Regions from separate parts of the Cutibacterium granulosum genome, predicted to be linked through region 1. Evidence: riboswitches for the same ligand, from Rfam matches in the RefSeq annotation. Region 1 holds a riboswitch; each other region holds the start of a gene.
What was found. A riboswitch is a leader RNA that binds a small molecule or an ion and turns the genes downstream of it on or off. The one in region 1 is predicted to bind cobalamin.
Positions count from the first base shown of each region.

Region 1 (10,193 bases):
GAGCGTGATCCATACGGCACTGGGCGATCGACCGATCGTCTCGCAACCACGCATGGTCCATGCGCGACATCATTCGGGGAACGACGTGTCTGGAGAGCGGACCGAACGGGCCACAGCTCTGGGGCAGGTAGACGGTTGGAGTCGTGGTCCTGGACGCGAGGTACAGCTGCGGTACGTGGACCAGCCAGCTCTTGAGTGCTTCGATGGGCTGGCCGAAGCGCAGATATGCTCCGCCCACCCCCACGACGAGATCGTATGAGTCCAGGTGGGAAATACGACGAAGATAATCCCGGCTCAGGCCGTGACGTGTGGGTTTCGTCGAGATGCAGGTCGTGCGAGGCAGACGCAGCTCGGCGAAGTCCTCGGCGCGGGAGGCGAAAAGATCGATGTCGACCTCTGAGCCCAGGGACTCGTGGATGAAGGTGAGGGCTTCCTGCACGAGGAGGCCGTCGCCTGAGTTCCTGGGACTGTATGCGTGGAGCAGGGCGACACGTGTCATGCGCACAGCCTTCGGTAGACGTTGATGTGGGCGTCGATCGATCGATCCCAGCTGAATTGACGTGCCCATTCCGGGCCATCATGGCGAACCTTCTGCAGCCATGCCGTGTCGGCCAGAGCTCGCGCCAGACCATCGGCGATGGCCTCCCGCGAGGTGTCCTCGATCACGGCAGACGGGCCGGCGACCTCGGCCAGGGACCCATTCCTGGTGCAGGCCACAGGCGTACCAGCACCGAGCGCCTCCAGCACGGGCAGACCGAAACCTTCGTAATGGCTCGGGAACACGAAGATCGCGCAGTGTTGGTAGAGCCACATGCGTTCCTCGTCGCTCACGAATCCCAGGTACTCGATGTTGTCACGAGCCTCGAAGGCGCGAATGGATTCCTCGAAGTCCCACGCTTTGCGCCCGGCGACGACGAGTTTCATTCCGGTGAGGTCCGGTGAGTCGAATGCCTCGGCGAGGGCGACGAGATTCTTGCGAGGCTCGACATTTCCCAGATACAGCACGAAAGGCTCGTGCTCGAGGTGGGACAGCCGCTCCGGTGGCTCCGACGGACCTGCCGTGATCTTCGGGTCGAATCCGTGCGGAATGACGGTGATGTCGTCCGGATCGACGCCGAACACGTCACGGATGTCGTTCGCACTGGAGTGGGAGACGGTGATGACGTGGTCGCACAGGTGGATTGCCGCCCTCACCCGCGCGGTCCACACGGCCTGGGCACGGCGGCTGCGGGACACGGTCGTCCATCGGGATGCCAGACCATGCACTGTCACGACGCTGGGGCGTCGGAGAGGAAGGAGTGGCCCGGTGTCGGCGATGTAGTGGATGACCTGCACCTGCTGGGGTGGATTCACGCCGTAGAGCGATTCCCGGAGAGCAGTCAACGGGGCTGATGAGGCGTACGGGATGTGCTCGATCTCAACCCCCCGCTCGATGAGACCGGATTCGAGATTGCGAGCGTAGGTGGTGTTGCCGCCGACATTTCGCTCGATGAAACGTCCCGAGAGGCTGACTCTCATGATGCCCTCCTGTGGTTGTCCGGGGAGGATGGGGTGCTCTGTGGAGTGTAGACCTCGAGCAGAGCCGCCCGCTGTGCCTCAGATGTGTTGTGGTTCAGATGGGCGGACCACAACGCGTAGTTGCTCCGACGTGCTGATTCGTCCGCCACGAGTGACACGAGGGCCTTGGCGATCTCGGACGGGTTCGATCCGCGGACGCCGGAGGGGGCGTCATACAGGTACGCGGCATCCCGAGCGATGATGGGAAGTCCCATGGCGTGGGCCTCGAGGATGGCGACGGGGAATCCCTCCCAGCGCCCAGGATGGAGGTAGGCGCTGGACTTCTCGAGTCTGACCATGATGTCTGCGGCGTCGAGCCATCCCGTGACCTTGATTCCGTGCCGACGTAGGGCGGCCACGCCATCAGGATCGCCGTCCCCGATCCACTGGATCGTCGTTTCGCGGTCGCTTCGTGCGAGCTCGTCTGCCACGCGACAGATGAACTCGGGGTCCCGTTGGGGGACGATACGGCCCATGACGGTGACAACACGGTGTTCTGGCAATGACTGCACCGCGTCATGGGTGTGGAATTGTGCAGCCGCGACATTGGGCACGAAGACGGTCCGTCTGGCATGCATGTCGTGGGCGAGTTTCTGCTCCCGTGTGCTGCACGCGGCAATGACCTCCGTGTTGCGTGTCAGAAGGGCTTCAGCGGCGTGTATGGCTGCGCGCTTCACCGGCCCGATGTCAAGTCTTTCGAAGCCGTAGGCATGCGGTGTGTACACCACTCGGTGTCGAGGGCTGTTGCGGATGGCGAGACGCACGTAGACTCCAGCGAAACTGGAGTGGGCGTGGATGATGTCGGGTTGCCATGCGACGACCAGGGAGCGGATGGCTCTGATACGGGCGAGGTGTCCGTCGGGCAGAGCATGAACCTCCAGGAACTTCTCGTCAGGTGCGTTGAGGTCACCACGTGAACGACCCAGTGTTCCGAGGAGTCCATGATCCATCTCCGGGATGTCACCTGCATAGGACAGAATGGCGCTCCGAGTACCGCCCAGGAAACATTCCGTGACGTGCAGAATGCGAGGATGTCGGTCTGGATGTGGGGGAATTGCATGGCAGCTGTCGATCATCGTGAGAATCCCCTCAATTCATGTCTCTGGTGCGATGTCTTGTGAACTGGTGAATGGTCATGGGTCATCGAATGGCCCATGAAGAATATCAATGCCACGGCTGCGGGAAAGAATCTTCCCAAGGTCCAGTACGTGAACCGCGGCAGTTCGAGAAGGCCGAGGAAGAGGGTTGAGTACGCAATGAGTGCCACATCAGAACCCTCTCGTGCCCTCCGGTACACGTAGCCAAGGGAGATACCAAGTATGAGCCAGAATGTCAGACCGCCGATGAGACCGAGATCGGCGATTGGCGTCAGATAGGACCCACTGTTGTTGAACTCGGGGGTCGCATACCAGGACAGCGTGGAGAACCACCAATCCTCCGGTAGCAAACCACCAAATGATGGTGCCCCGAAGATGGATGAGAATCCTGGAAAGTCAAAGACGAATGGGATGGTGAAGTATATGGGGTGTGGAGATCCGGTCACCTGGGAGTAGAAGAGGGCGTTGTTGTTGAACGACGTCGTGTAGTAGGCCAGCAGTCTGTCAAGTACCCATGGGACGAATGACGTGTCACCGGACTGTGAGTAGAAGATCCAGCTCCGGAAGTACTCCGAGGCGGAGAAGACGATGACGAGGAATGCGAGTCCGATCACGGGGATGAGATTCATGAGAAGTCGGTGATTCCTCATGAAATGACTCGTCACGATGAGGACAAGCACCGCTGGGATGACGACCTCCATGAGTGCAAGACGTTCCGCATAGAACAATGCACGGAACATGCCCGTCAGAAGGACGAAGCACCAGAGTTTGCCAATCTTTCTGGTCGTGGTGTATCGATATGCCCCCAAGGCTGACACGATGCAGGAGACCTGTGTGAGGGTTGTCACTCCCGAGACCGGAGCCAAACGTTGCTTGAGGAATGAGATGGCCCCCATGTCCCGATGGATCACGGCCAGGAACAGTTCCAAGGTCGCTCCGCGTGCAGTGGCGATGACGGCCCAGGACACGTATCCCAGGACGACGATGAGACCCAGGGCGTGGTACCACCCTTCTATCACGTGCGGTTCGGCGTCGGACTCCACTCTGCCTGCTCGAGAGGCAGGGGTCACGTGGGTTGCCAGCGTCATGCCGAGGCAGAGAGCCACGATGGCTGCCACAGTGAGTGTGAACTCCGGTGTGTGGAAATATTTGCTCGTTGACCAGTTGTCGAACCTGCTTGCGGGGTAGAGGAGTGTGCACAACGCAAGTACGCCGGAGAATGCGATGACGATGAATCGTGGCTCCAACCAGAAGGCCCAGGTTGCGTGGCGAGGGGCAGGTTCTGGTGAGGCACAGCGACTGTCTGAACATGATTCGCCGTCCAGGATCGCTCGACGAGGGCTGACGTAGGGACGATGGTCGTAGGTGCTGGATGATTCTGGGGGAAGGAGATGTGCTGGCCGCCGAGGTGCTGAGTGGCTGGGGCGGTTCAAGGGGTGTCGTCCGTTCGGTTCTCCGTCGTGCAACATCAATATGCTCCGTTGGGGAACAGCACGACCTTGACCGTCTTGAGGATGATCGAGATGTCTCCCAGAAGGGACCAGTTCTCGACGTACCTGAGGTCGAGTCGGATGGCTTCCTCGAGTGGTAGGTCTGAGCGCCCTCCAATTTGCCACAGCCCCGTGATCCCAGGTTTGACGAGCAGGCGTCGATGAGTTGGCCCCTCATACTCGTCCACCTCGCGTTGCACTTGAGGACGTGGCCCGACGATGCTCATCGAGCCTCGAAGGACGGTCCAGAACTGGGGCAGTTCGTCGATGGAATACTTTCTGATGAATCTGCCGACCTTGGTGATTCTTGGGTCATCCTCCATCTTGAACAGGAGTGCAGACCCACCGTTGGCGTCGATGAGTTCCGCCATACGCGCTTCGGCATCCACTGCCATGCTTCGGAATTTGTGAATCGTGAAGGGTTTCCCATTCTCGCCGATGCGTTCCTGTTTGAAGATGACTGGTCCGCCGTCCTCCAGTCGGATGGCGAGTGCCGTGACCGCCATGGTTGGTGAGAAGACAATCAAGGCCACAGTTGACGCCAAAATGTCGAATACTCTTTTGATGAGATACTTTATTCCGGAGTATCTGGCCAGATCGACGTGAACGAGGTTGAGCCCCGCTGCCTCGTATGTGCTCATCCGCGGTCCGGCGACATCGATGAGTTCGGGTATGAAGAGGAGCTGGGTACGACAGTCCTCAAGATCCCAGGACAATTGCTTTGTCTGCACGCTCGACATACCGCCGGCGGCCACCACGGCAGAGAGTGGAAACTCGCGAACCTCCTTGAGGAGCTGTGGGTAGCCGAGTACTGGCAGGTCTGCAGGAAGGTCACTGCATTTCTGTGGTTCCTCCCCGTTGAGGCAAACGGCAGCAGGTGCGTAACCGACGGCGATGTTCCGGCGAAGAGTCTGGACGGTTCGCTCGACCTCTGGGCCAGCCCCGATCACAAGTGTCGGGATCAGGAATCGTCCTTGCTTGCGGGACCGTTGGATGACTTTCCGGATCACCTTCCGCTCGAGGCACATGAGGATCAGTCCCAAGGGCAACGCAATGAGGAACAGGGATCGGGACACCGACAACTTGAACAGGTAGCTGAGAACTGCCAGAACGCCGAAGACCCACAGGGTTCCACGCATGGCCAGTTGGTACTGCTGAAGGCCAGAGCCCACCAGTCGGATTCGATGGCTGCCATTGGTGGAAAGGACGACGAGCCACACACTCCCAAGGCCCAGGGCGAGCGTCGGATAGGTGAGGCACCGAGCCCCGGCCAGAGGGGTGTCGGGATCGGGTATGCGGATGTACAACGTTGCCATGAGCGCCGAGGCAATGGCCAAGGCATCGCCAAGGACAAGCACATTGCGTATGTGGCTCGGCCAAGATGGATGTCTCACACCCGTTGGCTTGCTACTGGGAATGATGATGCCTTTCGGATACGGCGTACGTGCTGGTACCAAGAAACCTGAACTCCGGTCATGCTAACATTTGGCTTGGCATCTTGCTCAGCACCCCCATCCAAAATCAGTCTCCTTGGACGGAGAACTTGGGGCGGGATTTCCCGTATCGGCTCCGATGGTGCGCGGAAGGTGGAGACAGGACAAGGGGATCCAGCGTGGATGACGATGATGAGCTTGACCTCTTTGGTGCCGATGAGGGTGTTCCCCCGCGGCGCGGTATGGATGCACACAGGCAGGACGAGGAATCGATCACCGAGGGCGTTGGAGCGGCATCATCGGGGCATCGTCGTCGTGCCCCAGTGATCTTCCTGTGTGCTGTGCTGGCCATCATCCTGCTTGTCGTCGGTGTTCTGGGCTATTTCCTCAAGCACCTCACCAATGGTCTGGACGAGATCAATCGGGAGCCTCTCACGATGCCCACCGCGAGCCCCCGCCCCAGCACGGCTACGGATGGCGCTCGAACCTTCGTACTCCTGGGATCGGACTCCCGGGGTTGGGATCGAGGTCGGTCCGACTCCCTGATGGTGGCATACCTGCCAGCGGATCGAGAGCATCTGTACCTCATCAGCTTCCTGCGTGACATGTGGGTGACGATCCCGCCCAACAAGGTCATCGGCAAACCTTCCCAGGCCAAGATCAACGCTGCATATTCGTGGGGTGGCGTGCCGCTGACCATTCAGACCCTTGAAAGTTTGACGAATGTACGCATGGATCATGCTGCCGTCATCGACTTCACTGGTTTCAAGGAACTCACGACCGCTCTTGGCGGTGTACAGGTGTACAACGATCAGGATTCCACCATTGAGGGCATGCACTTTCCAGCAGGAGACATCACGCTCAAAGGCAATGCGGCCCTCAAGTACGTCCGCGAACGCCGGGATCTCAAGAACGGCGATCTTGATCGTGCGCGCCGTCAGCGGGATGTCCTCACGGCCATCATCGACAAAACCCTCTCTGCGGGTACGCTCGCCAATCCCTCGAAGTTCGATGACGTCGCCACCTTGGCCGGACGTACCATGACCGTCGACGACAAGCTCACCAATTCGGAGATTCGCAAACTTGCCATGAGTCTGCGATTCACCTCCGGTGACAAGGTCGTGCAGGTGCAAGCCCCCATTTCCGGGTTTGGCAGGTCGAAGGACGGTCAGGCCTATGACGTCGTCGACAAGGAAGGGCTGCAGGAGCTCTCGGATGCCATGCGCAACGACACCATGGATGTGTACGTCGAGAATCACCCACAGTGAGCCGTACCGGTCACGGCCGTGATGCATTGACCGAATACTCTGGGCACTGCGATGCTCGATCACAACCTCGGGAGGATCCATGGACACCATCACCCTCACTGCCGACGACGGTGCGCAGATTGACGTGCTCATCTGGCGGCCTGGTTGTCAACCGCGTGGATTCATCCAACTGGTGCACGGGTTCGCCGAGTACGCTGCTCGCTACGACGAGTTCGCACGTTGCCTGGCGCAGTCTGGCTGGCTCGTGGTGGCCAACGATCACCGTGGCCACGGACCGCGGGCACTGGCGGACGGCACCCTCGGGCAGGCCCCCGACCGGGGCTACCATCAGATCGTTGACGACCTGTGTCGAGTGACCGATGATGTGCGCTCCCAGCACCCGAAGCTGCCCTGGATCCTCGTGGGTCATTCGATGGGGTCGTTCCTGGCGCGGATCGTCGCAGCTCGTCGGGGCCGGGAAATGACTGCGCTCGTGCTACTGGGGACCGGAGCTTCAGCAGGCCCATTGGCGAAGGTGGCTCGTGGTGCGGCGACCAGCCAGATTGTCATGGCTGGTGAGGATTCTGCCAGTCGAGTGATGGAGACCCTGATCTTTGGCTCCATGAATCTTCGGTTTCGTCCCGTTCGTACCCGGTTCGACTGGCTCAGCCGACAGGCCAGTGAGGTGGACGCCTACTGCAATGATCCACTGTGCGGATTCACTGCCTCGGTGGGGCTGTACCGGGAGCTGGTTCGGCTCAGTGAGACGAGCAACTCCAGTACGATCCTACGAGCCATTCCACCGCGGCTGCCGGTACTGCTCATGAGCGGTGACAGCGATCCGGTCGGCGGCAACGGCAGGGGAGTGCGTCGCGTGGCCGGTGAGCTTACGGCGAACGGGGTGCTCCAGGTGGACGTCCATCTGGAGCCTGATGCTCGACATGAGCTGCTGCACGAACGAGACCGGGAACAGACGTATCGGCTTCTGGAGACGTGGATCGGCAAGACGGTTGAGGCTCGCTCGGACCATCCCCGATGTGCGGTCTCACCAAGGTGACGCCGTGACAAGGCCGTATCCTCTGCCTCCGATGAATCTTCCGGGAGGGGTGACGGCTGGCCAGCGCCCAGGAGACGCTGGCTCGTGTCGTGGCACAGTGGCCCCGGAGTCGGATTTCGCTGCAGGGATGCAGATCTGTGAGCGAAGGATACGACGAACGAGTGAAAACTGGGTCGATTGTGCCAATTCCTCGCTGCACGATCGTGCGTAGGAGGTAGCCCCCTGCTGCCCGGTCGACGTTCATCTTATAAGCTGGTAGGAGCTGGTGCTGGGAAGGTCGTGATCGCGTGAGGTCATGGGTTGGACCAGCAGTGAAAGGGAATCCGGTGAAACTCCGGAACTGCCCCGCAGCGGTGAATGGGAACGAGATCACCATTGACGCCATCCCGTCCGGGACGACGGCAATCAAGCACTGGGCTTCGGCCCCGGGAAGCGGTGACGTAGGACTCGTCAACGACGAGACGCCCATGAGTCCGAAGACCTGCCAGCATGTTGCCGCACCCGGTGCGACGACAATGACGTGGTCCCCGAGGGGAGGACGACGACGTATGTCTATCCAAAGCGGAGCAGGAGTCTGAAGAGTATGACTGATCCCGACAACGTCTCGACGCCGGCCAAGGTCGACATGCCCGAGACGCTCACCCTCGCCGGTGACTTCCCGGCCCCGACCCAGGAGCAGTGGCACAAGGAGGTGCTCAAGGTCCTCAACCGTGGGCGTCCCGAGGGCAAGCAGCTCAACCTCGAGAAGGGCATGGCACGTCTGCAGCCGACCACGGTCGACGGCGTCAAGATCGAACCCATGTACACCCGCCAGGATGCTCCCGAGGACCTCGGAGCTCCCGGCGTTCCCCCGTTCACCCGTGGTACCACCATTCGTACCGGCGTCATCGACTCCTGGGACGTGCGTGCCCTGCACGAGGACCCCGATGTCGCCTTCACCCGCAAGGCGATCCTCACCGATCTCGAGCGTGGTGTCACCTCCATCTGGCTGCGAGTCGGTGACGACGCCATTGCCGCCTCCGACATCGATTCCGTGCTCGAGGGTGTGTTGCTCAACCTGGCCAAGATCGAGGTTTCCAGCCGCGATGACCAGGCCGTTGCCGCCGATGCCCTGCTGGCTGCCATCGAGAAGTCCGACGCCAAGAAGGATGAGATCTCGTTCAACCTGGGCATCGACCCGATCGGTTCAGCTGCCATCAATGGTGGCGAGCCCGACCTGTCCGGACTCTCCGAATGGGTCAAGAAGGTTGACGGGTACAAGAATGCTCGACCGATCGTCGTCGACGCGACCGTGTACCACAACGCCGGTGCCGGTGACGTCGCCGAGCTCGCCTGGGCCATTGCCACCGGTGTCGAGTACGTGCGTGCCCTCATCGAGCAGGGGCTGACTGCCGAGCAGGCCTTCGACAGCATCAACTTCCGGGTGTCTGCCACCCATGACCAGTTCCTCACCATCTCGCGACTGCGTGCCCTGCGTACCCTGTGGAACCGCGTCGGTGAGGTCTTCGAGGTTCCCGCAGGCAAGCGTGGTGCACGTCAGGAGGCCGTCACCAGCTGGCGTGAGCTCACCCGCGACGATCCCTACGTCAACATCCTGCGTGGCACCATCTCCACCTTCGGTGCCGCCGTCGGCGGTGCCGAGGCCATCACGACGCTGCCCTTCGACGACGCCATCGGCCTGCCGAAGAGTGACTTCTCGCGTCGTATTGCCCGCAACACCGGCATCATCCTCTCCGAGGAGTCGAACATCGGCCGCGTCAACGATCCGGCTGGTGGCTCCTTCTACGTCGAGTCGCTCACCAAGTCCCTGGCAGATGCTGCCTGGGCTGAGTTCCAGAGCGTCGAGGCCGCTGGTGGCATGGCGGCAGCCCTCACCGGTGACCATGTCCGCACCGAGCTCGACAAGCTCAACACCGAGCGTGCCAAGCGGTTGGCCACTCGTAAGCAGCCGATTACGGCCGTCAGCGAGTTCCCGCTGCTGGACGCCAAGACCGTCGAGACCAAGCCGTTCCCGCAGGGTGCACCCCACAACGGGCTGCAGTGGCATCGCGATGCCGAGGTCTTCGAGGCCCTCGTCGATCGCTCCGCCACCTGCGCCGAGCGTCCGAAGGTCTTCCTGGCCTGCTTGGGGACTCGTCGCGACTTCGGCCCCCGTGAAGGATTCTCCGCCCCGGTGTGGCACATCGCTGGCCTGGAGACCCCCGAGTGCGAGGGAGGCACCACCGAGGAGGTCGTCAAGGCCTTCAAGGAGTCCGGTGCCCAGATCGCCGACCTGTGCTCCAACGCCAAGACCTACGCCGAGCAGGGACTTG
Region 1 is NZ_LT906441.1:1,079,873-1,090,065, forward strand. It holds gene CKV91_RS04525 (polysaccharide pyruvyl transferase family protein) at 1-499, opposite strand, end outside; gene CKV91_RS04530 (glycosyltransferase family 4 protein) at 496-1,518, opposite strand; gene CKV91_RS04535 (glycosyltransferase) at 1,515-2,507, opposite strand; gene CKV91_RS04540 (O-antigen polymerase) at 2,630-4,123, opposite strand; gene CKV91_RS04545 (sugar transferase) at 4,123-5,502, opposite strand; gene CKV91_RS04550 (LCP family protein) at 5,757-6,845, shown strand; gene CKV91_RS04555 (alpha/beta fold hydrolase) at 6,925-7,881, shown strand; cobalamin riboswitch at 8,162-8,384, shown strand; gene mutA (methylmalonyl-CoA mutase small subunit) at 8,465-10,193, shown strand, end outside.

Region 2 (10,193 bases), 420 kb from region 1:
CGTCGAGTTCCCCTACGAGCAGACCTGCTGCGGCCAGATCACCACCAACACCGGATACTTCGACGAGACGGTTCCGATGATCCGTTCCTACGTCGACGCGTTCAGCGACTACGACTACGTCGTCGCCCCGTCGGGTTCGTGTGTCGCAGCCGTGCGTGATCAGCACACCATGATCGCCGAGCACATCGGCGACAAGGGGCTCGAGCGAGCCGCGGCCCAGACCAGCAAGCGCACCTACGATCTGCCGGAGTTCCTCGTCGACGTGCTGGGTGTCACCGACGTCGGCGCCTACTTCCCGCACTCGGTCACCTATCACCCGTCATGTCATGGACGCCGTCTCATCCACCTGGGCGACCGCCCCTACCAGCTGCTCAGGAACGTGCGCGGCATGACCCTGGTGGACCTGCCCGCCGAGGAACAGTGCTGCGGTTTCGGCGGTACGTTCAGCATCAAGAACCCCGACGTCAGCGCCGCCATGGCGGCCGACAAGGCCCGTCACGTGCGCGAGACCGGTGCCGAGTACGTCGTCGCAGGTGACAACTCCTGCCTGCTCAACATCGGCGGAGTGCTGTCGCGGCAGAACTCTGGCGTCAAGCCCATTCACCTCGCCGAGATCCTGGCGAACACGGAGGAGGACTGACCATGACCACCGAACTGCGTCGGATCACCGAGGGCAACAACGGGGTCGCCCGTCTCACCCCGGCCCCGGACAACCCCGGAACGTTCCTGGGGATGCCGAAGTTCTCCGAAGCCGCCAAGCGTGAGCTGAGCATTGGTGTGCAGCGCAAGAACATGCGCAACGCCACCACGACGATCCGCAACAAGCGCGCCATGCGCGTCTCCGAGTCCCCGGACTGGGAGGATCTGCGTGGTGCCGCCAAGGAGATCAAGGACCGGGTGGGGCGTCACCTGGACACCTACCTGCTGCAGGCCGAGGAATCCCTCAAGGCTAACGGGGTGCACGTGCACTGGGCCCGCAATGCCCAGGAGGCCAACGAGATCGTCGCCCAGGTCGCGAAGGCCAAGGGGGTGGACGAGGTCGTCAAGATCAAGTCCATCACCACCCAGGAGACCGACCTCAACGAGTACCTGGAGGAACAGGGCATCGCCGCCTGGGAGACCGACCTGGCCGAGCTCATCGTGCAGTTGGGCCACGACCGCCCCTCCCACATCGTCGTGCCGGCCATCCACCGCAACCGTTCCGAGGTGCGGGAGATCTTCCTGCAGGAGATGAAGAACTACGGCCGCCCGGCCCCCGAGGACATCTCGGAGAATCCTCCGGAGCTCACCAACGCGGCCCGTCTGCACCTGCGTGAGAAGTTCCTGCGCGCCAAAGTGGCCGTCTCGGGTGGCAACTTCGTGCTCGCCGACACCGGATCACTGGTCATCGTGGAGTCCGAGGGCAATGGCCGCATGTGCCTCACCCTGCCCGAGACCCTCGTGTCGGTCGTCGGCATCGAGAAGGTGCTGCCCAGCTACGACGACCTCGAGGTGTTCCTCAAGCTGCTGCCCCGTTCGGGCACCGGCGAGCGGATGAACCCCTACAACTCGATGTGGAGCGGTGTCACCGAGGGTGACGGCCCCCAGGAGCAGCACGTCATCTTCATGGACAACGGTCGTACCGACGCCCTGGCCGACGAGCTGGGACGCGAGGTGCTGCGCTGCATCCGCTGCGCCTCCTGCCTCAACATCTGCCCGGTCTACGAGCGCACCGGCGGCCACGCCTACGGCTCGGTGTACCCCGGACCGATCGGTGCCGCCCTCAACCCGCAGCTGCGTGGTGTGGAGGACCCCGTCGACCGTGGCCTGCCCTACGCCTGCTCGTTGTGCGGTGCGTGCAACGAGGTGTGCCCGGTGAAGATCCCCTTCACCGACATCCTCGTGCACCTGCGTCAGCGCGTCGTGCAGTCCGAGAAGGCCGACAAGATCCCCGCCGACTACGAGGTAGCCGGTGAGATGGGGCTCATGAAGACTTCACAGTGGGCCCTGAGCGACGCCAAGCACTTCGAGATGGTCCAGAAGGGCTCGCAGCTGGCCGGCAAGGTGATGCGCGGCAAGAAGCTGGGGCCGATCCCGGTTCCCGTGGCCGAACGATGGCTCAAGTACCGCGACGTCGACGAGATCCCGTCGCAGAGTTTCCGCAACTGGTGGAAGAAGAATCGGGAGGAGCACTGATGATCGACGAAGTTCAGGCCCGTGAGGACATCCTGGCCCGGATCCGCCAGGCCACCGCAGACGTCACGCAGTCCGATCCGCAGAAGGATGCGCCGATCACCTGGCAGTACGGTCGGGGCATCGACATGGACGACGTCGTGGGCACCTTCGTGCAGCGGGTGCGCGACTACAACTGTTCCGTCGTGGAGGTTCCCGCCGTCGACGTGCCCCAGGCCGTCGTCGACGCCCTCAAGGAGACCGGGGCCGACGAGTCCGTCGTCGTCCCCTCCGGGCTTGACGAGTCCTGGCGCACGGCCATCTCCGAGGCTGGCATCGAGGTTCGTGTCGACGATCCGGAACTGAGCAAGACCGAGCTGGACGACACCCAGGCCGTCGTCACGGCGGCTGCCTCCGGTGTGGCCGACACCGGCACCATCGTGCTCACCCATCTGGCCGATCAGGGACGACGTGCCCTCACCCTGGTTCCCGACCGTCACGTCTGCGTGATCAAGGCAAGCCAGGTCGTCTCCGATGTGCCGGAGGCCGTGCAGGCCGTCAGACCGGCCGTGCTCGATCATCACCCGCTGACGTGGATCTCGGGCGGTTCGGCGACCAGTGACATCGAGCTGGCCCGAGTCAATGGGGTGCACGGTCCCCGTCAGCTCCACGTCATCGTCGTGACGGATCAGTGAGCTGATCGACTGACGCAATCCCTTGGGGAACGCCTCCGCTCGAGCAATCGGGTGGAGGCGTTCCTCATGCCCGCAGATTCGCCTGCACCGAACACGCCCCAAGATGTGCCTACCGGCGGGTTCCACATGGTGTATAACTAGATGTCGTACTGGTCTTTCAGTCCAAACACAAGATGTTGGGATATGAGAGCCAAGAGGGAACCCGGTGGGAATCCGGGACTGTCCCGCAGCGGTATGGGAAACGACCGGCGACACACGCACTGGCCACTGGCTGGGAAGCGTCGTCCAGTAGGAGATCGAACGATCGCGTCCCCGAGTCCGAAGACCTGCCAGTACCCGGGCTGTGACCCGGCTGCACGAGCCCTGTGACAGGGGCGGCGAACTCCGAGGAGAGACATGACCGTACACCACCCCCAGACGCCCTCGACCACACCCGTGAGGCACACCACCACGTCCCAGCTCACGTCGCATGGACCGGGGCAGACGTCCTCCACCGTGCTACGTCAGGTGCGCAAGCGCGACGGGCGCATCGTCGCCTTCGACCCAGCCCGCATCGCCCATGCCGCTCGCAAGGCCCTGGAGGCCACCGGCGTCGCCGAGGCCGAGGCCATCTCGCTGAGCGTCGCACTGGCCGTCGTCGACGAACTACGCAGCGAGCAGCGCCCCGGTGCCGGTACGGTGGCCGCCACCGCGACCGGCCCCGTGATCCCCGACGTCGAACACATCCAGGACGTCGTCGAGAAGGTCCTCATGGAGCGCGGCCAGGCCGAGACGGCCAAGGCATACATCCTCTACCGGCAGCGCCGCTCCACGGCTCGCGAACAGCAGTCGGCCCTCATGACCTCGCTGCGCGAGATCACCTTCTCCGATGCCAGGGACAGCGACGTCAAGCGCGAGAACGCCAACGTCGACGGCAACACAGCGATGGGCTCGATGCTGCGCTTCGGCACCGAGTCGGCCAAGCAGTTCAACCTGCTCTCGGTGCTCGACCCGGCCCATGCCGCCGCCCACCGGGACGGTGACATCCACATCCACGACCTCGACTTCCTCACCCTGACGACCACCTGCTGCCAGATCAACCTCAGCGAGCTGTTCCGCACCGGTTTCTCCACCGGGCACGGACACCTGCGCTCCCCGCGTTCGATCAACTCCTACGCAGCCCTGGCGTGCATCGCGATCCAGTCCAACCAGAACGACCAGCATGGTGGTCAGGCCGTCCCCAACTTCGACCGGGACATGGCCCCCGGCGTCGCCCTCACCTGCGCCGATCGGATGCGAGCCAACATGGCTCAGTCCGCTGGCGTCCTCGGTGCTGACCAGGAACGTCAGGACGAGGTGACGCGGCTTGCCGCCACCTGGCCCCTGGAGGCCGACGACGCCACCCAGCACGCCGAGCGGGAAAAACTCGCCGAGGCCTGGCCCGAACTCTCCGCCGAGCAGGTGGTCCGGGTCCACCACGAGGTACGCACCCGCTCGGTGGCCGAGACCGAACGGGCCACCTACCAGGCGATGGAGGCCTTCATCGCCAACCTCAACACGATGAACTCGCGCGCTGGTGCCCAGACGCCGTTCTCCTCGATCAACTACGGCACCGACACCAGCCCGGAGGCCCGGCTGGTGATGCGCTGCCTGCTGGAGGCCACCCGCGCCGGGCTGGGCAATGGCGAGACGGCGATCTTCCCGATCCAGATCTTCCGCGTCATGGAAGGGGTCAACTACCATCCTGGCGACCCCAACCACGACCTCTTCCAGCTGGCCTGCCGCACCAGCGCCGAGCGTCTCTTCCCGAACTTCTCCTTCCAGGACGCCCCCTTCAACGCCGAGTACCACCGCCCCGGCCATCCCGAGACCGAGATCGCCTACATGGGCTGCCGCACCCGCGTCATGTCCAACGTCCACGACACCAGCAGGGCGCAGACCTGGGGGCGTGGCAACCTCTCGTTCACCAGCATCAACCTGCCGCGTCTGGGCATCCAGGCAGACCATGACGTCGATCGGTTCATGTCGGACTTCGACGCATCCATCGACCTGGTCATCGATCAGCTGCTGGAGCGATTCAAGATCCAGGCTCGCAAGAAGGTGCGTAACTTCCCGTTCCTCATGGGGCAGGGGGTCTGGATCGACTCTGCGGGGCTCGGTCCCGACGACAGCGTCGAGGAGGTGCTGCGGCACGGAACCCTCTCGATCGGGTTCATCGGCCTGGCCGAGACCCTCACCGCCCTCGTGGGGGCCCATCACGGGCAGTCCCAGGAGGCCTGGGACCTCGGGTACCGGTTCATCAGCCATCTGCGGGAGCGTACCGACCGCGCCGCCGAGGAGACCGGGCTCAACTTCTCCACCCTGGCCACCCCGGCCGAGGGGCTGTCGGGCAGGTTCGTGCGGATGGACCGGGAACGGTTCGGCGCGTTGCCGGGAATCACCGACCGTGACTACTACACCAACTCGTTCCACATCCCGGTCTGGCACCACATCGGTGCAGCCGAGAAGATCCGCCTGGAGGCGCCGTTCCATGCGTTGACCAATGGCGGGCACATCTCCTACGTCGAGCTCGACGGCGATCCCAGCCGCAATGTCGAGGCATTCGAGACGATCGTGCGGGCCATGCACGACGCCGGTGTGGGGTACGGGTCGATCAACCACCCGGTCGATCGTGACCCGGAGTGCGGCTACACCGGCATCATCGACGACGAGTGCCCCCGGTGCGGGCGTGGTGAGGAGTCCGGGCCGTTCGAGCGGATTCGTCGCATCACCGGCTACCTCGTCGGTGGACTGGACCGGTTCAACGACGCCAAGCGCGCCGAGGTCAACGACCGCGTCCGGCACGGCTGACGCAGATGAGGATCGCGGGGATCGAGCCCGAGTCCATCGTCGACGGACCCGGGGTGCGATACGCCGTCTTCGCCCAAGGCTGCTCCCTGCACTGCCGAGGGTGCCAGAATCCTGCCAGCTGGGACCCGTGCGGTGGTGCAGTGATGCCGGTGGCGGAGATCATGGCCGACATGCGTGCCTCGTCGCTGGCGCAGGGGCTCACGCTCACCGGCGGCGAGGCCAGCGAGCAGGCCGCCGATGCTGCTGTGCTCGCGCGTCACGCCCACGAGATCGGGTGGGACGTGTGGTGCTGGTCGGGTCACCGGTTCGAGGTGCTGCTGCGCCGTGCCCAGGCCGAGCCCGACCTCGCCCAGCTGTTCGGTGAGGTCGACGTGCTGGTGGACGGCCCGTTCCTGCTGGCCCGTCGTACCCTCGCCCTAGCGTGGCGGGGCAGTGACAACCAGCGCCTCATCGATGTGCCCGCCTCCTTGGCGGCGGGCACCGCGGTGGAATGGGAGGAGAACTCGACGGTCGAGTCCATGCAACGCCAGCGATGATCCACCAGTGTCCCCAGGACCAGGCGTCTTTCCGCCGAGATGAGTCGCTGTGTCGAGCGTGGGACTGTTGTGCTCCGGTGGTTTGTCAGGGATGAGCACGTCATCTCGACGTGACCCTCTTTATGGACGCCAAGGAAATTCGGCTCATCCGAATCCAGGGTGTAGTCGGGGTCTGAACCCGCCGGTCTCGAGCAGGGATCTGGCGATGTAGTTGGTCAGGTTGCGGAACCCCAGTGCCGAGCCGCGCAGGTGCTCGAGCCTGCCGTTGATCGCCTCGGTGGGCCCGTTGGAGGTGCTGGGCCGGTCGAAGTAGGCCAGGACGTCGGCGGCGCGCTTCTTCAGCGTCCTGCCGAGCTTGGTGATCTCGACCAGGGCCTTGGGGACGCCGGTGCTGATCGAGTCGATGAGCCGGGCCATCAGCTCGCGGCCGTGGCGCCGGTTCTCGTGGCGGTAGGCGGCGATCATGCGCTGGTAGACGCTCCGTGACCTCGACCTCGACGTGGGCGTCGTCGGCGAGCAGGGTGTCCAGTCGGTCCTTGTGCTTGTCGTTGAGCAGGTCGGCGCCGTTACCGCTGCCGCACCGACCAGACGCATGTCTACAGGGAATCCGCGCCCATCGACGACCTGGTCGAAGACCTCATGGTCAAGGCCCTGCGCAAGGTCGAGATGAGGGCCCTGTTGGCACCCGCCGCGCCCGACGTCGATGCGGCCGCCATCCAGCGGGAGTTGGCCGACATCGACGCCAAGAGGATCCACTACGCCACAATGCTGGCCGACGACGAGATGGACGACGCTCAGTTCAAGGCCGCCAACAAGCGGCTCGCCGCGCGTCGCGCGGCGTTGGAGGAGCAACTGCCAGCCCCGGTCTCCCCGGTGGCCCAGCGCATTCTCGATGTGCCCCCGGAGACCGTGGCCAACGAGTGGGCCCTGCTCGACCAGGACGAGAAGCGGGCCCTGATCGACGCACTGTTCACTATCGAGCTGGCGGCCCCCGGCACCAAGGAGAACGCCTACAAGGACTGGCGGAAGAGGATCGTGAACCCCGAGACGGTCATCGTGACGCCGAAGCAGCAGGGCAAGGTTGCTTAGGTGTTTCGCATCGACGGTCGAACAGCGACCAACCCTGCTTGGTGAGGCGATAGCACTTGCCAAAGACGTCGGCCAGCTCGACCAGGTCGCCACCCGCCGCGAACTCGGCCATGCCCCCGCCGACATGCTGGGTGAGGGTGCTGCGGCCCACCAGCTGCCACGTCAGGGCGTGGGCGTCGCCGCTCATCAGCCGCCACAGCAGGCGCACGTCCAGAGCAGCGCTGGGGCTGAAGACCACTTCGGCGGCTGCCCCCACAACAGTGGTCACGTTCAGTGCCTGCTTCTTGGTCAGGCCCGCAGCATCGGCCCACCTCGACCTGGCCTCTGTCCGACGGTGTCGCATGTGCTCGCGGGAATCCAGCCAAGAGCCGGCCTCCGGGTGGGTGCGATCCACGTATGGCTCGAGATCATCGCCGTACTGCAGCGCCCGCTTGTAGAACTCGTCAACCACCCGCAAAGCCCGCTGCTGGCGATCCACTGGGACATCGGGCGCCAGCACCCAGACCGCCATGGCTGTGTCAAGCTAATCCGGCCCCGGAATGACGGCCTCAATTGGCTCCACCCCGTTACGTGCGGACAGGATCCGTTCGGGATCGGATAGCGGACACCTACCCGCCCGGTTTCGAAGCGAGCCAGCAGGCCCATGGCACGCGCGTGGGGTTGCGTGCCATGGGGTTGGTGTCAGTGCTGGGGCGGAAAGCGCCTCTTGACGACCCCGCGGGTGACGCCCTTCCAGTCGGTGTTGTCGGTGGCGATGGTGCCCCGTGTGGTGTCCCTGTAGCCGGCCTCGTCGATGTGGGTGGCCTGTCGCGTGGTGTAGTTCCACGGCGCGCTGCTGGCTTCGGAGGTTCGCGGGGCAGCCGCTTCGGGGGCGGGCTCTTGGCGCTCGGGCTGGACGGCCGACGCTTCGGCCTTGGGCTGGACGGCGGGCGCGGGGGTCTGCGGGGTGAACGGGCTGCTTCCTGTGTCGATGGTGTAGCCGTCGACGGAGGTGTAGTAGCGCATGGTTCCTTCTTGGGTTGATCGTTCTAGCGAATGGGTTGGGGTTGGACGTTCGCGGGGGCGGTCGCCCGGGGTCGTGTGGTTGGCCGGGTCACTGGGTGGGTGGTGTGGTGATGGGCGCTCCTGTGGGGGTGAGAAGGCTGGTCAGTGCTGGCTGTCGACGGGGTAGCGTTTGCGCAGCCAGAGGCTGATGTAGACGAGTCCGATGAGGGCCGGGACCTCGATCAGGGGGCCGACGACGCCGGCGAGGGCTTGGCCGGAGGTGACACCGAAGGTGGAGATGGCGACGGCGATGGCGAGTTCGAAGTTGTTGCCGGCGGCGGTGAAGGCGAGGGTGGTGGTGCGTTCGTAGCCCAGGTGCAGACTCCGTCCGAGCAGGTGGCCGATGCCCCACATGACCGCGAAGTAGGCCAGGAGCGGCAGGGCGATGCGGACGACGTCGAGGGGGCGGCTGGTGATCTGTTCGCCCTGCAGGGCGAACAGCACGACGACGGTGAACAGAAGCCCGTACAGCGCCCAGGGGCCGATCTTCGGCAGGAAGCTGTGCTCGTAGGTTTCGCGGCCCCAGGCGTTCTCGCCCAGGGTGCGGGTCAGGTATCCGGCGACCAGCGGGATGCCGAGGAAGATCAGGACGCTCTTGGCGATCTGCCAGGCGGAGACGTTCAGGCTGGTCTGCTCGAGGCCGAGCCAGGAGGGCAGGGCGGACAGGTAGAACCAGCCGAGCGCGGCGAAGGCGACGACTTGGAAGATCGAGTTGATCGCGACGAGCACGGCGGCCGCTTCGCGGTCACCGCAGGCCAGGTCGTTCCAGATGATGACCATGGCGATGCAGCGCGCGAGCCCGACGATGATCAGGCCGGTGCGGTAGGTGGGCAGGTCGGCGAGGAAGGTCCATGCCAGCGTGAACATCACCAAGGGACCGACGACCCAGTTCAGCAGCAGGCTGGAGACCAGCATGCGCCGGTCGTGGGTGACGGTCCCGAGCCGGTCGTATCGGACCTTGGCGAGCACCGGGTACATCATCACGAGCAGCCCGATGCTGATGGGCAGCGAGACGCCGTCCACCTCGACGGCGGCCAGCGCCGTGCCGATGCCGGGGACGACACGGCCCAGCAGGAGCCCGACGACCATGGCCGCGAGGATCCACACGGGCAGGTAGCGATCGAGCGTGGACAGCTGCTGCGCCACGGGCGTCCGGGTCGGTGTGGACGGTGGTTCGGTGGTGGTTACGGCCATGACTACCTCACATTGACGATCATCGATATGAACGTCCTCATCATATAGAAAACCGTCAATATGACAAGTCACGGGGTGTTCGTCTTCGAGATTCAACCCTTTCGGGTGCGTCGGGGTGCGGCCGTGGAGCTAGGCCGGGTGGAGGTCACCTGTCATGGCGGGGGTGGGGATGGCTTGGCGGCGGCGTGCTGACGATTGGCCCGTCGGGGGTGTGGGCGGGTGGTGAGCGCGCGCTGAGGAGCGCCCCCGGGGTTCACGCTCGGCGGGGGCGCTCATTACTGCAAGGGGTCAGGGTTGGGTGCGAGTGCTCGCTGGCTGGTGCTGGGTCACCCATGCCTGCGCGGCGATCTGGATGGCGTCCCAAGGCGAGCCCAGCGGCGGTGTGTAGGCGAGGTCGAGGTCATTGATGTCGGCCACGTCCATGCCGTGGAAGAGCGCGGTGGCGTAGGTGTCGACCCGCTTGGCGGTCTCGGTGGTCAGGTGCCCGACGAGCTGGGCACCTAGCAGCCTGCCGGTGGCGCGGTCGCCGGTGATGCGGATGGTGATGGGGTGGGATCCCGGGTAGTAGGCCTTGTGGTCGTCGGGCGCCGAGGTGGTGCTGGCGGGGTCGAACCCGGCGGCGATGGCTTCGTGCTCCCGCAGCCCGGTGCGGGCT
Region 2 is NZ_LT906441.1:661,876-672,068, forward strand. It holds gene CKV91_RS02750 ((Fe-S)-binding protein) at 1-640, shown strand, start outside; gene CKV91_RS02755 (LutB/LldF family L-lactate oxidation iron-sulfur protein) at 643-2,175, shown strand; gene CKV91_RS02760 (LutC/YkgG family protein) at 2,175-2,846, shown strand; cobalamin riboswitch at 2,980-3,194, shown strand; gene CKV91_RS02765 (anaerobic ribonucleoside triphosphate reductase) at 3,243-5,675, shown strand; gene CKV91_RS02770 (4Fe-4S single cluster domain-containing protein) at 5,681-6,211, shown strand; partial or broken gene CKV91_RS02775 (transposase) at 6,356-6,776, opposite strand; gene CKV91_RS02780 (hypothetical protein) at 6,851-7,300, shown strand; gene CKV91_RS02785 (hypothetical protein) at 7,263-7,811, opposite strand; gene CKV91_RS02790 (hypothetical protein) at 7,982-8,305, opposite strand; gene arsB (ACR3 family arsenite efflux transporter) at 8,447-9,538, opposite strand; gene CKV91_RS02800 (FAD-dependent oxidoreductase) at 9,827-10,193, opposite strand, start outside.
Region 2: another riboswitch for cobalamin. It lies ahead of CKV91_RS02765 (anaerobic ribonucleoside triphosphate reductase); the one in region 1 lies ahead of mutA (methylmalonyl-CoA mutase small subunit).

Region 3 (10,193 bases), 1.1 Mb from region 1:
TCCGGCAAGTTGACGAACTTGGAGACCGAACTCTCCACCTCGCCGTTGCCCGAGTCGGGGCAGGGGATCGGACACACCCGCTGGGCCACCCACGGCGCTCCCACCGACACCAATGCCCACCCCCACGTCTCGGCCGACGGCAAGGTTGCCGTCGTCCACAACGGCATCATCGAGAACTTCGCCGCCCTGCGCGCCGAACTCCAGGCCGAGGGGGTCTCCTTCGCCTCCGACACCGACACCGAGGTTGCGGCTCACCTCATCGCCCGCGAGATCGCCGCTGGAGCCGGTCTGAGCCAGGCGGTCGGCACGGTCGCAGCACGCTTGGAGGGTGCCTTCACCCTCGTCGTCGTGAGCTCCACCGAGCCGGACACCGTCGTGGCCGCTCGCCGCAACTCACCGCTCGTCGTCGGGCTGGGGCAGGGCGAGAACTTCCTCGCCTCCGACGTCGCCGCCTTCATCGAGCACACCCGTGACGCCTTGGAACTCGGCCAGGACCAGGTGGTGACCATCCATTCCGACTCGGTCGAGATCACCGATTTCGCCGGCAACCCCTCAGAGGCACGCCCCTTCCACGTCGACTGGGACCTCTCGGCCGCCGAGAAACAGGGCCATGACTGGTTCATGCGCAAGGAGATCTTCGAGCAGCCGCGCGCCGTCGCCGACACCCTGCTGGGGCGCTGGTCGGACCGTGGTGAGCTCATCCTGGACGAGGTGCGCATCTCCCCGGAGGAGCTGTGTCGGGTCAACAAGATCGTCATCGTGGCCTGTGGGTCGTCGTTCTACGCCGGCATGGTTGCCAAATACGCCATCGAGCACTGGACGCGAGTGGCATGTGAGGTGGAGCTCGCCAGTGAGTTCCGCTATCGCGACCCGATCATCGACCCCATGACCCTCGTCGTGACGATCTCCCAGTCCGGTGAGACCGCCGACACCCTCATGGCCATCCGTCACGCCCGCGAGCAGGGGGCCAAGGTCATCGCCATCTGCAACACCAACGGCGCGACCATCCCGCGCGAGTCCGATGCCGTCATCTACACCCACGCCGGCCCGGAGATCGGTGTGGCCTCGACCAAGGGATTCCTCACCCAGGTTGTCGCCTGCTACCTGCTCGGCCTCTACCTCGCCCAGGTGCGCGGCATGAAGTACGGCGACGAGGTGCGCGCCATCATGACCGAGCTGGAGTCCATGCCCGAGAAGATCCAGCAGGTCCTCGACGACATCGAGTCCGTCCACGAGCTGGCGCGTCAGATGGCTCGCAAGGATGGGGCCGTGTTCTTCCTGGGACGCCACGTCGGTTATCCGGTGGCTCTGGAGGGTGCCCTCAAGCTCAAGGAGATCGCCTACATGCATGCCGAGGGATTCGCCGCCGGCGAGCTCAAGCACGGCCCGATCGCCGTCATCGAACAGGACACCCCGGTCTTCGTCATCGTTCCTCCGGCAGGACGCGACCAACTGCACGACAAGGTCGTCTCCAACATCCAGGAGATTCGCGCCCGGGGCGCACGCACCATCGTCCTGGCCGAGCAGGGCGACGAGACGGTGCGCTCCTGCGCCGACACACTCGTTGCGCTGCCGCACTGCTCCACCCTGCTACAGCCACTGGTGGCCACCGTCCCGCTGCAGGCCTTCGCCTGTGAACTCGCCACCGCTCTGGGCCACGACGTCGACCAGCCTCGCAACCTGGCCAAGTCGGTCACGGTGGAATGAGCTTCTGAAGACTTCCCACCCACCGGGCCTCGGCTCATGGCGCGCATGGGTCGAGGCCCAGCTGCGACATTGAGTGGGCAGGGTGGGACACCCGGCGATTCGGATGCACGAAACCCCACCTTTTTGGCCGGCCGCCCCGGACCCTGCTGGGCCCCATCCGGACGGGTGTCCCCGTACCGGACGAGGGCACCCGTCCCATGTCGAGGTGCAGAAGAAACCCCGAAACCCACCCGCGTCAAACGATCCTTGTGCATGTCCCCATGGGGCGCAGAAGGGGCCTCACTTCCGCCCGTACCGGGCTGGGGGAGAGACATCACTGTGATGGCTTGTGCGCCTCGATGATGAATTTCTCGCCTTGGTGGGCATATTTCCAGTACCCCAGGTGACGCCGACTCATGCGGTACCGATCCGGTTCGGTGGTGACGTCGACGAAGCCTGCCTCCCTCAGCAGGGGGACGTCGGTGGCTGGGCGCTCCCGTCGTCTCGAGGGCAGGTTCGCGGTCGGGTCGGAGCCGTCGTCATGGGCATGACCTCTGCGTCGTCCCTCGGTGAGCATGATGAGACCGTTGGACAGCGCCTTCCAGATCGAATGCCTCACCCCGGTGCGATCCGTACGGTAGTTGCCGTCGTAGATGAGGACCAGGCCGCCGGGGCGCAGCACCTGGAACCAACGTCGATACGCGGCCGCCGGATCATGGAGGGTCCACACGACGTCACGCGAGACCACGGCGTCCACCGAGGAATCCGCCACGTCGTCCAAGGTGACGACGTCGCTGTGCCGCACGTGGGGCTCGATCCCGTACCAGGTGAGATTGCGCCGTGCAGCTCGCAGCATCCCCTCCGATGCGTCCAGGGAGGTGACGCGATGGCCCAGCCGACTGAGCATGATCGAGAAGAATCCGGGTCCGCAGCCGACGTCGAGGACGTCGCGTGGCTCGTCCCCCAGACGCGTGTCGAGCTCGTGACGCCAGTAGTCAACGTCTCTGAGGTTGCGTAGCTCGCGAGAGACGATGCGGTCGTAGTCGTCGGATGCATCGGTCCACATGTCGGCAATGCGGTCGGTGCTCACCATGGGCACTCCTGTCCTGTCAAAATTTCCGTGCGTTCACGGGGTCTGCGGGTCGTGAGAGGTGTGGCTGCGTCATGACGCGATGAGCTTGGCCAGTTCCGTGGCTCCCTCGATCGACAGTGGAGACGCTGGATCGGTGAGGGAGTAGGGCATGGTGATGACGTGCCCCTTCTTCACCGCCGTGAGCTGCGAGGCGCCCTTGGCATGCTCGAACGTCGTCTTGATCGTGTCGGCATTGCTGGCCCCGCTCAGCAGCAGGACCCAGTCCGGGTTGCGTTTGAGGAGATCCTCCATGCTGATGTCGAACACCCGGGTGCGGTTGTCTTGGTAGGCGTTCTTCAGGCCGTTGACGTCGAAGGCGGCTTGGGACATGCTCGATCGCCCGTAGGCGGACATGCTGGAGCCATCGGCAGGAAGCCACAGGGACGCGATGCTGGCACCCCTGCCATTGGCGTGTTTCTTGAGATCGGTAGCTTGTTCCTTCAGGGCCTTGTTCAAGGTGGCGGCTCGTTCCGGCACCCCGAAGATGGCGCCCACCTTCGTCACCTCCTTGGTCACCAGGCCGAAGTCGGCATGGTTCACCGGGGTCTGGTCGTCACAGTAGGCGTCGGGGGAGTAGAGCTTCACCCCCGCCTTGGCCAGGGCCTTGCGGTCGACTCCTCGGTCGTAGCCGATGACGAGGTCGATGTGGGCGTCCAGGATGCTCTCGGTGGCGACGCTCGCCCCTCCCGTGGCGTTGGTGCCGCTCTCCATTTGGGGTATGGCCTTGAGCTTGGTGGCGGTGGTGATGTCGTAGCCGGTGGTGTCAAGTCTTCCAGTCCGCATGGCCACCTTGTCCAGCACGTCAAGCGTTGTCAGTACGGAGGCGTCCGTGTCACCGAGGAGGAGGACCCTTTTCGGTGGTTCGGTGAAGGTGAGCTTCTCCGCACAGCTCATCACCGTCGATGGGTATCCGGAGCCTGCGGATGCCGCCGCAGGCGACGGATCTGCCCCGGACTTCTCCTGGTGTGACGTGCCGCAGCCGGTGAGGCACAGTGTGCTCGCCAGGGCGAGGGTGAGGCCGGCAACGAGTGGGTGGGGTTTCATGGTGTCTCCTGTTCGCGAGGGGTGGCGGCTCACTTGTTGATGAGTTTGGCGACTTCCTGGGCTCCCTGGATCGACATGGGGGAGGCTGAGTCGGTGAGGGAGTAGGGCATGGTGATGACGTGACCGTTCTGCACTGCCCTGAGCTGTGAGGCGCCTTTGGCGCGTGTGAAGGTCTTGGTGATGTCGTCGGTGTTGTACGCGTTGTTCAGCAGCAGTATCCAGTCCGGGTTGCGTTTGAGGAGGTCCTCCATGCTGATGTCGAACACTCGGGTACGGTTGTCTGCGTAGGCGTTCTTCAGGTCGTTGACATCGAAGATGGCTTGGACCATGCTCGAGCGTCCGTAGGAGTACATGCTCGATCCGTCGGATGACAGCCACAGGGCGGCAGCGCTGGCACCCTTGCCGCCGGCATGTTTCGGCAAATCAGCGGCCTGCTTCTTCAGGGCTTTGTTCAGGGTAACGGCTCGCTTCGGTACTCCGAAGATGGCAGCTGTCTTCGTCACCTCCTGAGTCACCAGGCTGAAATCAGCATGGTCGACTGGTTTCTTGTCATAGCAGTAGGCGTCTGGTGCATAGACCTTGACCCCTGCCTTGGCCAGGGCCTTGCGGTCGACTCCTCGGTCGTAGCCGATGACGAGGTCGATGTGGGCGTCCAGGATGCTCTCGGTGGCGACGCTCGCCCCTCCACCCAAAGTTGTGGTACCACTCTTCATCTCGGGCAGGGACATGAGTTTGGTTGCGGTGTTGACGTCGTAACCGGTGGTGTCGATCTTTCCGGTGCGCATAGTCACCCTGTCCAGCAGGTCGAGCATGGACAATGTGGGTGCATTGGTGTCACCGAGAATGAGGACCCTTTTCGGTGCCTCGGTGAAGGTGAGCTTCTCGGTGCAGCTCATCACTGTTGCCGGATAGGCGGACGGTTGTGCCGTGGTGGCCGTCGAACTCGACTGGGCATCGTCTTCGTGTGCCGACGTGGAACAGCCGGTGAGGCACAGTGTGCTCGCCAGGGCGAGGGTGAGGCCGGCAATGAGTGGGTGGGTTTTCATGGTGCCTCCTGTGGGGCGGTCGACGCCGTGGTGGTTCAGCGTCTCGAATGGTCAGCTGCTGTGCTGTCAAGGGGATCGAAGAGGAGCCGGGGCTGCCCGGCATGGTCGATGCGGTGCACCTGCACCCCGTAGACCTGTGAGATGAGCTCGGGGTCGAGCACCTGTTGGGTGGGGCCGGAGGCCACCAGACGGCCGTGATCGAGCAGGATGAGCTTGTCGCAGCATCGGGCGGCCAGGTTGAGATCGTGCAGGACGATGACCGTCGTCGCCGGAATGGTCGCCACCAGGGCGAGCAGCTCGAACTGGTGCCGGATGTCGAGGTGGTTGGTGGGCTCGTCGAGCAGCAGATGGTCGGTGTCCTGGGCGATGGCCCGAGCGATGAGCGCACGCTGCCGTTCACCGCCGGACAACTGGGTGATGAGCCGATCGGCCAGATACGTTATGTCGACGCGAGCCAGCGCTGCGTCCACCATGCTGCGATCCTCGGCGTCCCCATAACCAGCCAGGGAGCGGTGCGAGAGCCGTCCCAACCCCACGGCGTCGCGTACCGTGAGCGGCAGACCCTCGTCACGTTCCTGGGAGACGACGGCCACTGCTCGGGCAATGGCCCGCCTGGAGAGGCTGGTGACGTCCGAACTGTCGATGAGCACCTCACCACTGGCAGCCGGTAGGGCGCGGTACATGGCCTGGACGAGGGTGGACTTGCCTGCCCCATTGGGTCCGACGACACCGATGGTGCTGCCGTCTCCGGCGGACAGATCCACCTCGTCGACCACCACCCGGTTGCCACGGCGGATCACCAGGGAATGTACGTCAATCATGGCTCCTCCTCACCGCGCCGGATTCATCCGGTTGACGAGCACCAGGAGGAACGGCGCCCCCAGCAGTCCGGTGATGATGCCGATGGGTAGTTCGGAGGGGGCGAACATCGTCCGGGACACCGTGTCGGCCCACACCAGGAAGATGGCGCCGGCCAGCCCCGACGAGATGACGAGGGTTCGGTGCCCGTACCCGGTGAAGGAGCGCATGAGGTGCGGGATGATGAGGCCGACGAAGCCAATCCCACCAGCCATCGACACCACCGCCCCCACGGCTGCCGAGACCGGAACGAGGATGACGAGCCGAATCACCTGGGGGTTGATCCCCACCGCCATCGAGGTCTGATCACCGCTGGCCAGGGCATCGAGCCAGGGGGCGCACAACCACAACAGCGCCATGAGCACCGCAGCAATGCCCACCAGCCAGATGCTCTGGGTCCAACTCACCTTGGCCAGGGACCCCAGCATCCAGAACATCACCGAGCGTGCCGTCTCCGGGGAGTCCGCGGAGAAGATGATGAGATTCGTCACGGCCTGGAAGATGAACCCGACCGCGATACCGGCCAGCACCAGGGTGAGGGCTGAGCTGCCGCGTCGACCGCCCACTCCCAGCACCAGGGTGGTGGCCACCAGGGCACCGACGAAGGCCAGGCTGGCCACCCCCAGTGGGCTCGACATGCCGATGAGGACCATCGCCGCCGCAGCGCCCGTCGACGCCCCCGAGCTCACTCCCAACACGTAGGGTTCGGCCAGCGGGTTGCGCACGATCGCCTGCAGGGCGACCCCGGCCACTCCGAGTGCAGCCCCCACGCCGATCCCGGCGATGATGCGAGGCATACGGTTCTGCCAGACGATGGCGTCGGTGATGCCGTCCCAGGTCACCTGCGGGTGCAACCCCAGATGGTCGGCCAGCACGCCGATGACCTGGTCCCAGGGCACCGAGGCCGCGCCGAAGGCGATGCTTCCCACCGGGGTGAGGACGAGCAGCACGACGAGCAGGATGGTCCTGATGCGTGTGTGCCGCATGATCACTTCTTGAGGAGCTTGTTCAGTTCCACGGCTCCCTTGATGGACTGTGGGGTGGGCGGATCCGTCAGCGAGAATGGGATGACGACGACCTGGTTCTTCCTCACGGCCTGCAGCTGCGAAGCGCCCTTGTACTTGAGGAATGCTGGTTTGGTCTTGGCGATGTCGCCCTCCTGGGCGAGCAGGACGATCCATTCTGGATCCCGGTTGAGGACGTCCTCCATCGTCGCGTCGAAGACGCGTTTCCTCTCGCCGTCGTAGACGTTGCGCAGGCCGTTGGCCTCGAGGATCGGCTGCACCATGCTCGAGGTGCCGTAGGTGTAGAACCCGCTGTTGCCGGGCTCCACCCACAGAGCGGCGGCGCTGTGCTGTGAGTCCTTGCTGGCCTGGGAGGTGAGGTCCTTCACCTGCCCGGTGAGTTCGTCGTTGAGGGTCCTGGCCTTGTCGGGGACGCCGAAGATGTCACCGACCTTGCTGACCTCCTTGGTGACGAGGTCGAAACTCGCGTGATCGGTCCCGGTGCCGTGCGGGCAGAACGTGTCGGGGGCGTACACCTTGACCCCAGCCTTGCGCAGAGCGGCACGGTCCAGACCTTCGTCATAGCCGATGACGAGGTCGGCATGCTGGTCGAGGATCGTCTCGGTGGCGAGCTTGGCGCCACCGGTGTCCAGCTCGGAGGAGGTGATCGTGGGCACGTCCGTGATCTTCTTCAGGGTGTCGGCGTCGTAGCCGTCGGCCATGACCTCCCCGGCCCGACCGGTGATCGAGTCCATGACGCCCAGCTTCACCAAGATCGATGCGTCGGTGTCTCCCATGAGGATGACCCGCTTGGGCGGCGTGTCGAAGGTGAGGGTCTCGTCACAGCTTTTCACCTTCACCGGTGAGGAGAATGCCGAGGCGGATGCCGTGGCTGACGGGCTGCCGGCCCCGGATGAGTCCTCGCCGTGGGAACCGCAGCCGGTGAGCAGCATGGCACCGACGAGTCCGACGGCGGTCGTCGCGAGCAATGGTGTGCTGTGCCCATGACGGAAATGGGCATCACGAGTGATGTGCATGTGGTGTCTCCTCGCACCTGGTGACCGGAGGGTAGCCACACGGTGTCCTGGCTCCCAGGTCGTTGCGCGTTCTCTGCCTTCCAGCCCCGGAAAAGGCCGTGACGTGTCTCGTCGGGCGACGAGGAGAAGTGGCTCGCTGGTCACAGTTGCGGGAACAGCCCCGGACTCGCACCGGAGTTCCCGTATGGTTTTGGGCTCAGCATAACGAGATCGTGGGCGGAATTCCACGCATGGCTGAACAGCTCTCGGGTCTCCTCAGTGCCTTCCTTGCCTCGAAACGGAAGCTGAGGCTGCATGCCAGTGGGGGCGGGGCGAGACTCGTCATGACGTCAGCACGAGCCCGCCGAAGCAGCCTAGTCTCGGGCGGCTAGGCTGACCACATGATTGTCGGCATCGGCGTGGACGTCTGCGACCTGCAACGGTGGGAGGACGCGCTGGCCCGCCACCCGGGGTTGGTGCAGAAGGTGCTCACCCCTGCCGAGGGCAGTCTGCCGAAGCGCTCCCAGGCGGCCAGGTTCGCCGCCAAGGAAGCCCTTGCCAAAGCGCTTGGTGGGCCGGACGGGTTGCGTTGGCGCGAGGTGGAGGTTGTCGTCGAGCAGTCCGGCAAGCCGCGTCTGCATCTCACCGGAGGATCTGCCAGGACGGTGCAGGAGCGCGGTGTCACCGACATTCACCTGTCCCTCAGCCACGACGGGGCACTCGCCGTGGCATTCGTCATCTGTGAGGTGCAATGACTCAGTACGTGTGCACGGCGGCCGCGATGCGCGCTGCCGAACAGAAGCTTTTCGATGCGCATCCCGGTACCGATCTCATGGCTGTGGCTGCAGGGCAGGTCGCCGCGCAGGCACGGGGCATGCTCGCCGATCTGGGGTGCGGGGTGCGAGGCGGTTCAGTGCTGGTGCTCGTGGGAGGCGGCAACAACGGGGGAGACGGTCTGCTGGCCGCGGCCGAGCTCGCCGACGAGGGATGCCATGTACGGGTCTGTCCGGTGCTGGGCACACCACATGCCGCTGGTTGGCAGGTCGCCCTACGAGCGGGGTGTGAGGTGGTGACGATGGAGCAGGCTGGCCAGGTGGTACCAGACCTCGTCATCGACGCCGTCCTGGGGATTGGCGGACGCCCTGGCATCCCGGACGATCTTGCGAGGCTGGGGGAGCAGCTTTCCGCTGCGAGCTGGCTCGCTGTCGATCTGCCCTCTGGCCTGGACGCCAATTCCGGGGCCGTCACGACCTCGCTACGAGCCGATGTCACCGTGACCTTCGCGGCACGCAAGTGGTGCCATGTTGCCCCACCCGCCGCTGAGCGGTGCGGACGGGTCGACGTGGTCGACATCGGCGTCGAGCCCGGTGGCAGTGATGGCGTCCCGAAGTGTGCTGACGGTTGGACGAGTGTGGTCGACGAGGACGACCTCGCCCGGCTCTGGCCGGTCCCGGACCCGGGAGACGACAAGTACTCCCGCGGTGTCGTCGGGATGGACACTGGGTCCTCCCAGTACCCGGGAGCAGCGTTGCTCGGCACGCTGGGAGCGCTGCGCACGGGGGCCGGCATGGTTCGCTACGTCGGACCACGACGTCCGGCGGACCTGGTGCTCGCTGCCATGCCGTCGGTCGTTCTTGCCGACGGCCGGGTGCAGGCCTGGGTGGTCGGCTCCGGCTGGGGGCAGGACGACCCAGCTGCAAATGGACGCCGTCTCCAGCAACGCTGTGTCGACGGCGTACCGATGGTCATCGACGCCGACGCCCTGTCCCTGCTGCCCGCTGAGCTCCCGGACGGCTGCCTGCTCACCCCACATGCCGGTGAGCTGGCGCGCATGCTCGGTGTCGACCGCGACGAGGTGCGTGAGAACCCGCGCGAGTCGGCCGCGGAGGCGGCGCGACGATTCGGCGCCACCGTCCTGCTCAAGGGGGCGATTCAGTGGATGGCCGACCCGAACGGGCACGTGGTGGAGCCCACGCCGTCCGAGATTCTCGACGTGGCCGACCACCCGGGGGCGGGCCAGATGCCTGCCGGGCAGGCCGGTTGTGCCGCAGCGCTGCCGGGGCCGGCGTGGACCGGGCAGGCCGGCTCGGGCGATGTGCTGGCTGGTGTGTGTGGAACACTGCTCGCCGCTGGCGTGTCGGCTGGCTGGGCTGGCCTGTTGGGGGCAAGTCTGCAGGCGCTCACCGCATGCCGCCATCCCGGGCCGTGGTCGCCAGATCAACTCGCCGGGTTCTTTCCCGAGATCATCGGAGCATGCCGGCGGCCCAGCTTTCCGTGAGTCCGTGAGTGGGGTGGGGCACCGGGCCGTGAGCGTCACCGGAGATCAACGGGGCCCAGCTTTTTCGTGAATGGGCAGGGGCTTGGCGCCTCGGCCAGCTGACGTGGCGGAATCGCTGGCTCAGCGGTG
Region 3 is NZ_LT906441.1:2,152,003-2,162,195, reverse strand. It holds gene glmS (glutamine--fructose-6-phosphate transaminase (isomerizing)) at 1-1,707, shown strand, start outside; gene CKV91_RS09225 (class I SAM-dependent methyltransferase) at 2,021-2,779, opposite strand; gene CKV91_RS09220 (ABC transporter substrate-binding protein) at 2,849-3,862, opposite strand; gene CKV91_RS09215 (ABC transporter substrate-binding protein) at 3,892-4,908, opposite strand; gene CKV91_RS09210 (ABC transporter ATP-binding protein) at 4,944-5,729, opposite strand; gene CKV91_RS09205 (FecCD family ABC transporter permease) at 5,739-6,752, opposite strand; gene CKV91_RS09200 (ABC transporter substrate-binding protein) at 6,755-7,807, opposite strand; cobalamin riboswitch at 7,848-7,990, opposite strand; gene CKV91_RS09195 (holo-ACP synthase) at 8,188-8,541, shown strand; gene CKV91_RS09190 (bifunctional ADP-dependent NAD(P)H-hydrate dehydratase/NAD(P)H-hydrate epimerase) at 8,538-10,064, shown strand; gene CKV91_RS09185 (glycosyltransferase family 4 protein) at 10,185-10,193, opposite strand, start outside.
Region 3: another riboswitch for cobalamin. It lies ahead of CKV91_RS09200 (ABC transporter substrate-binding protein); the one in region 1 lies ahead of mutA (methylmalonyl-CoA mutase small subunit).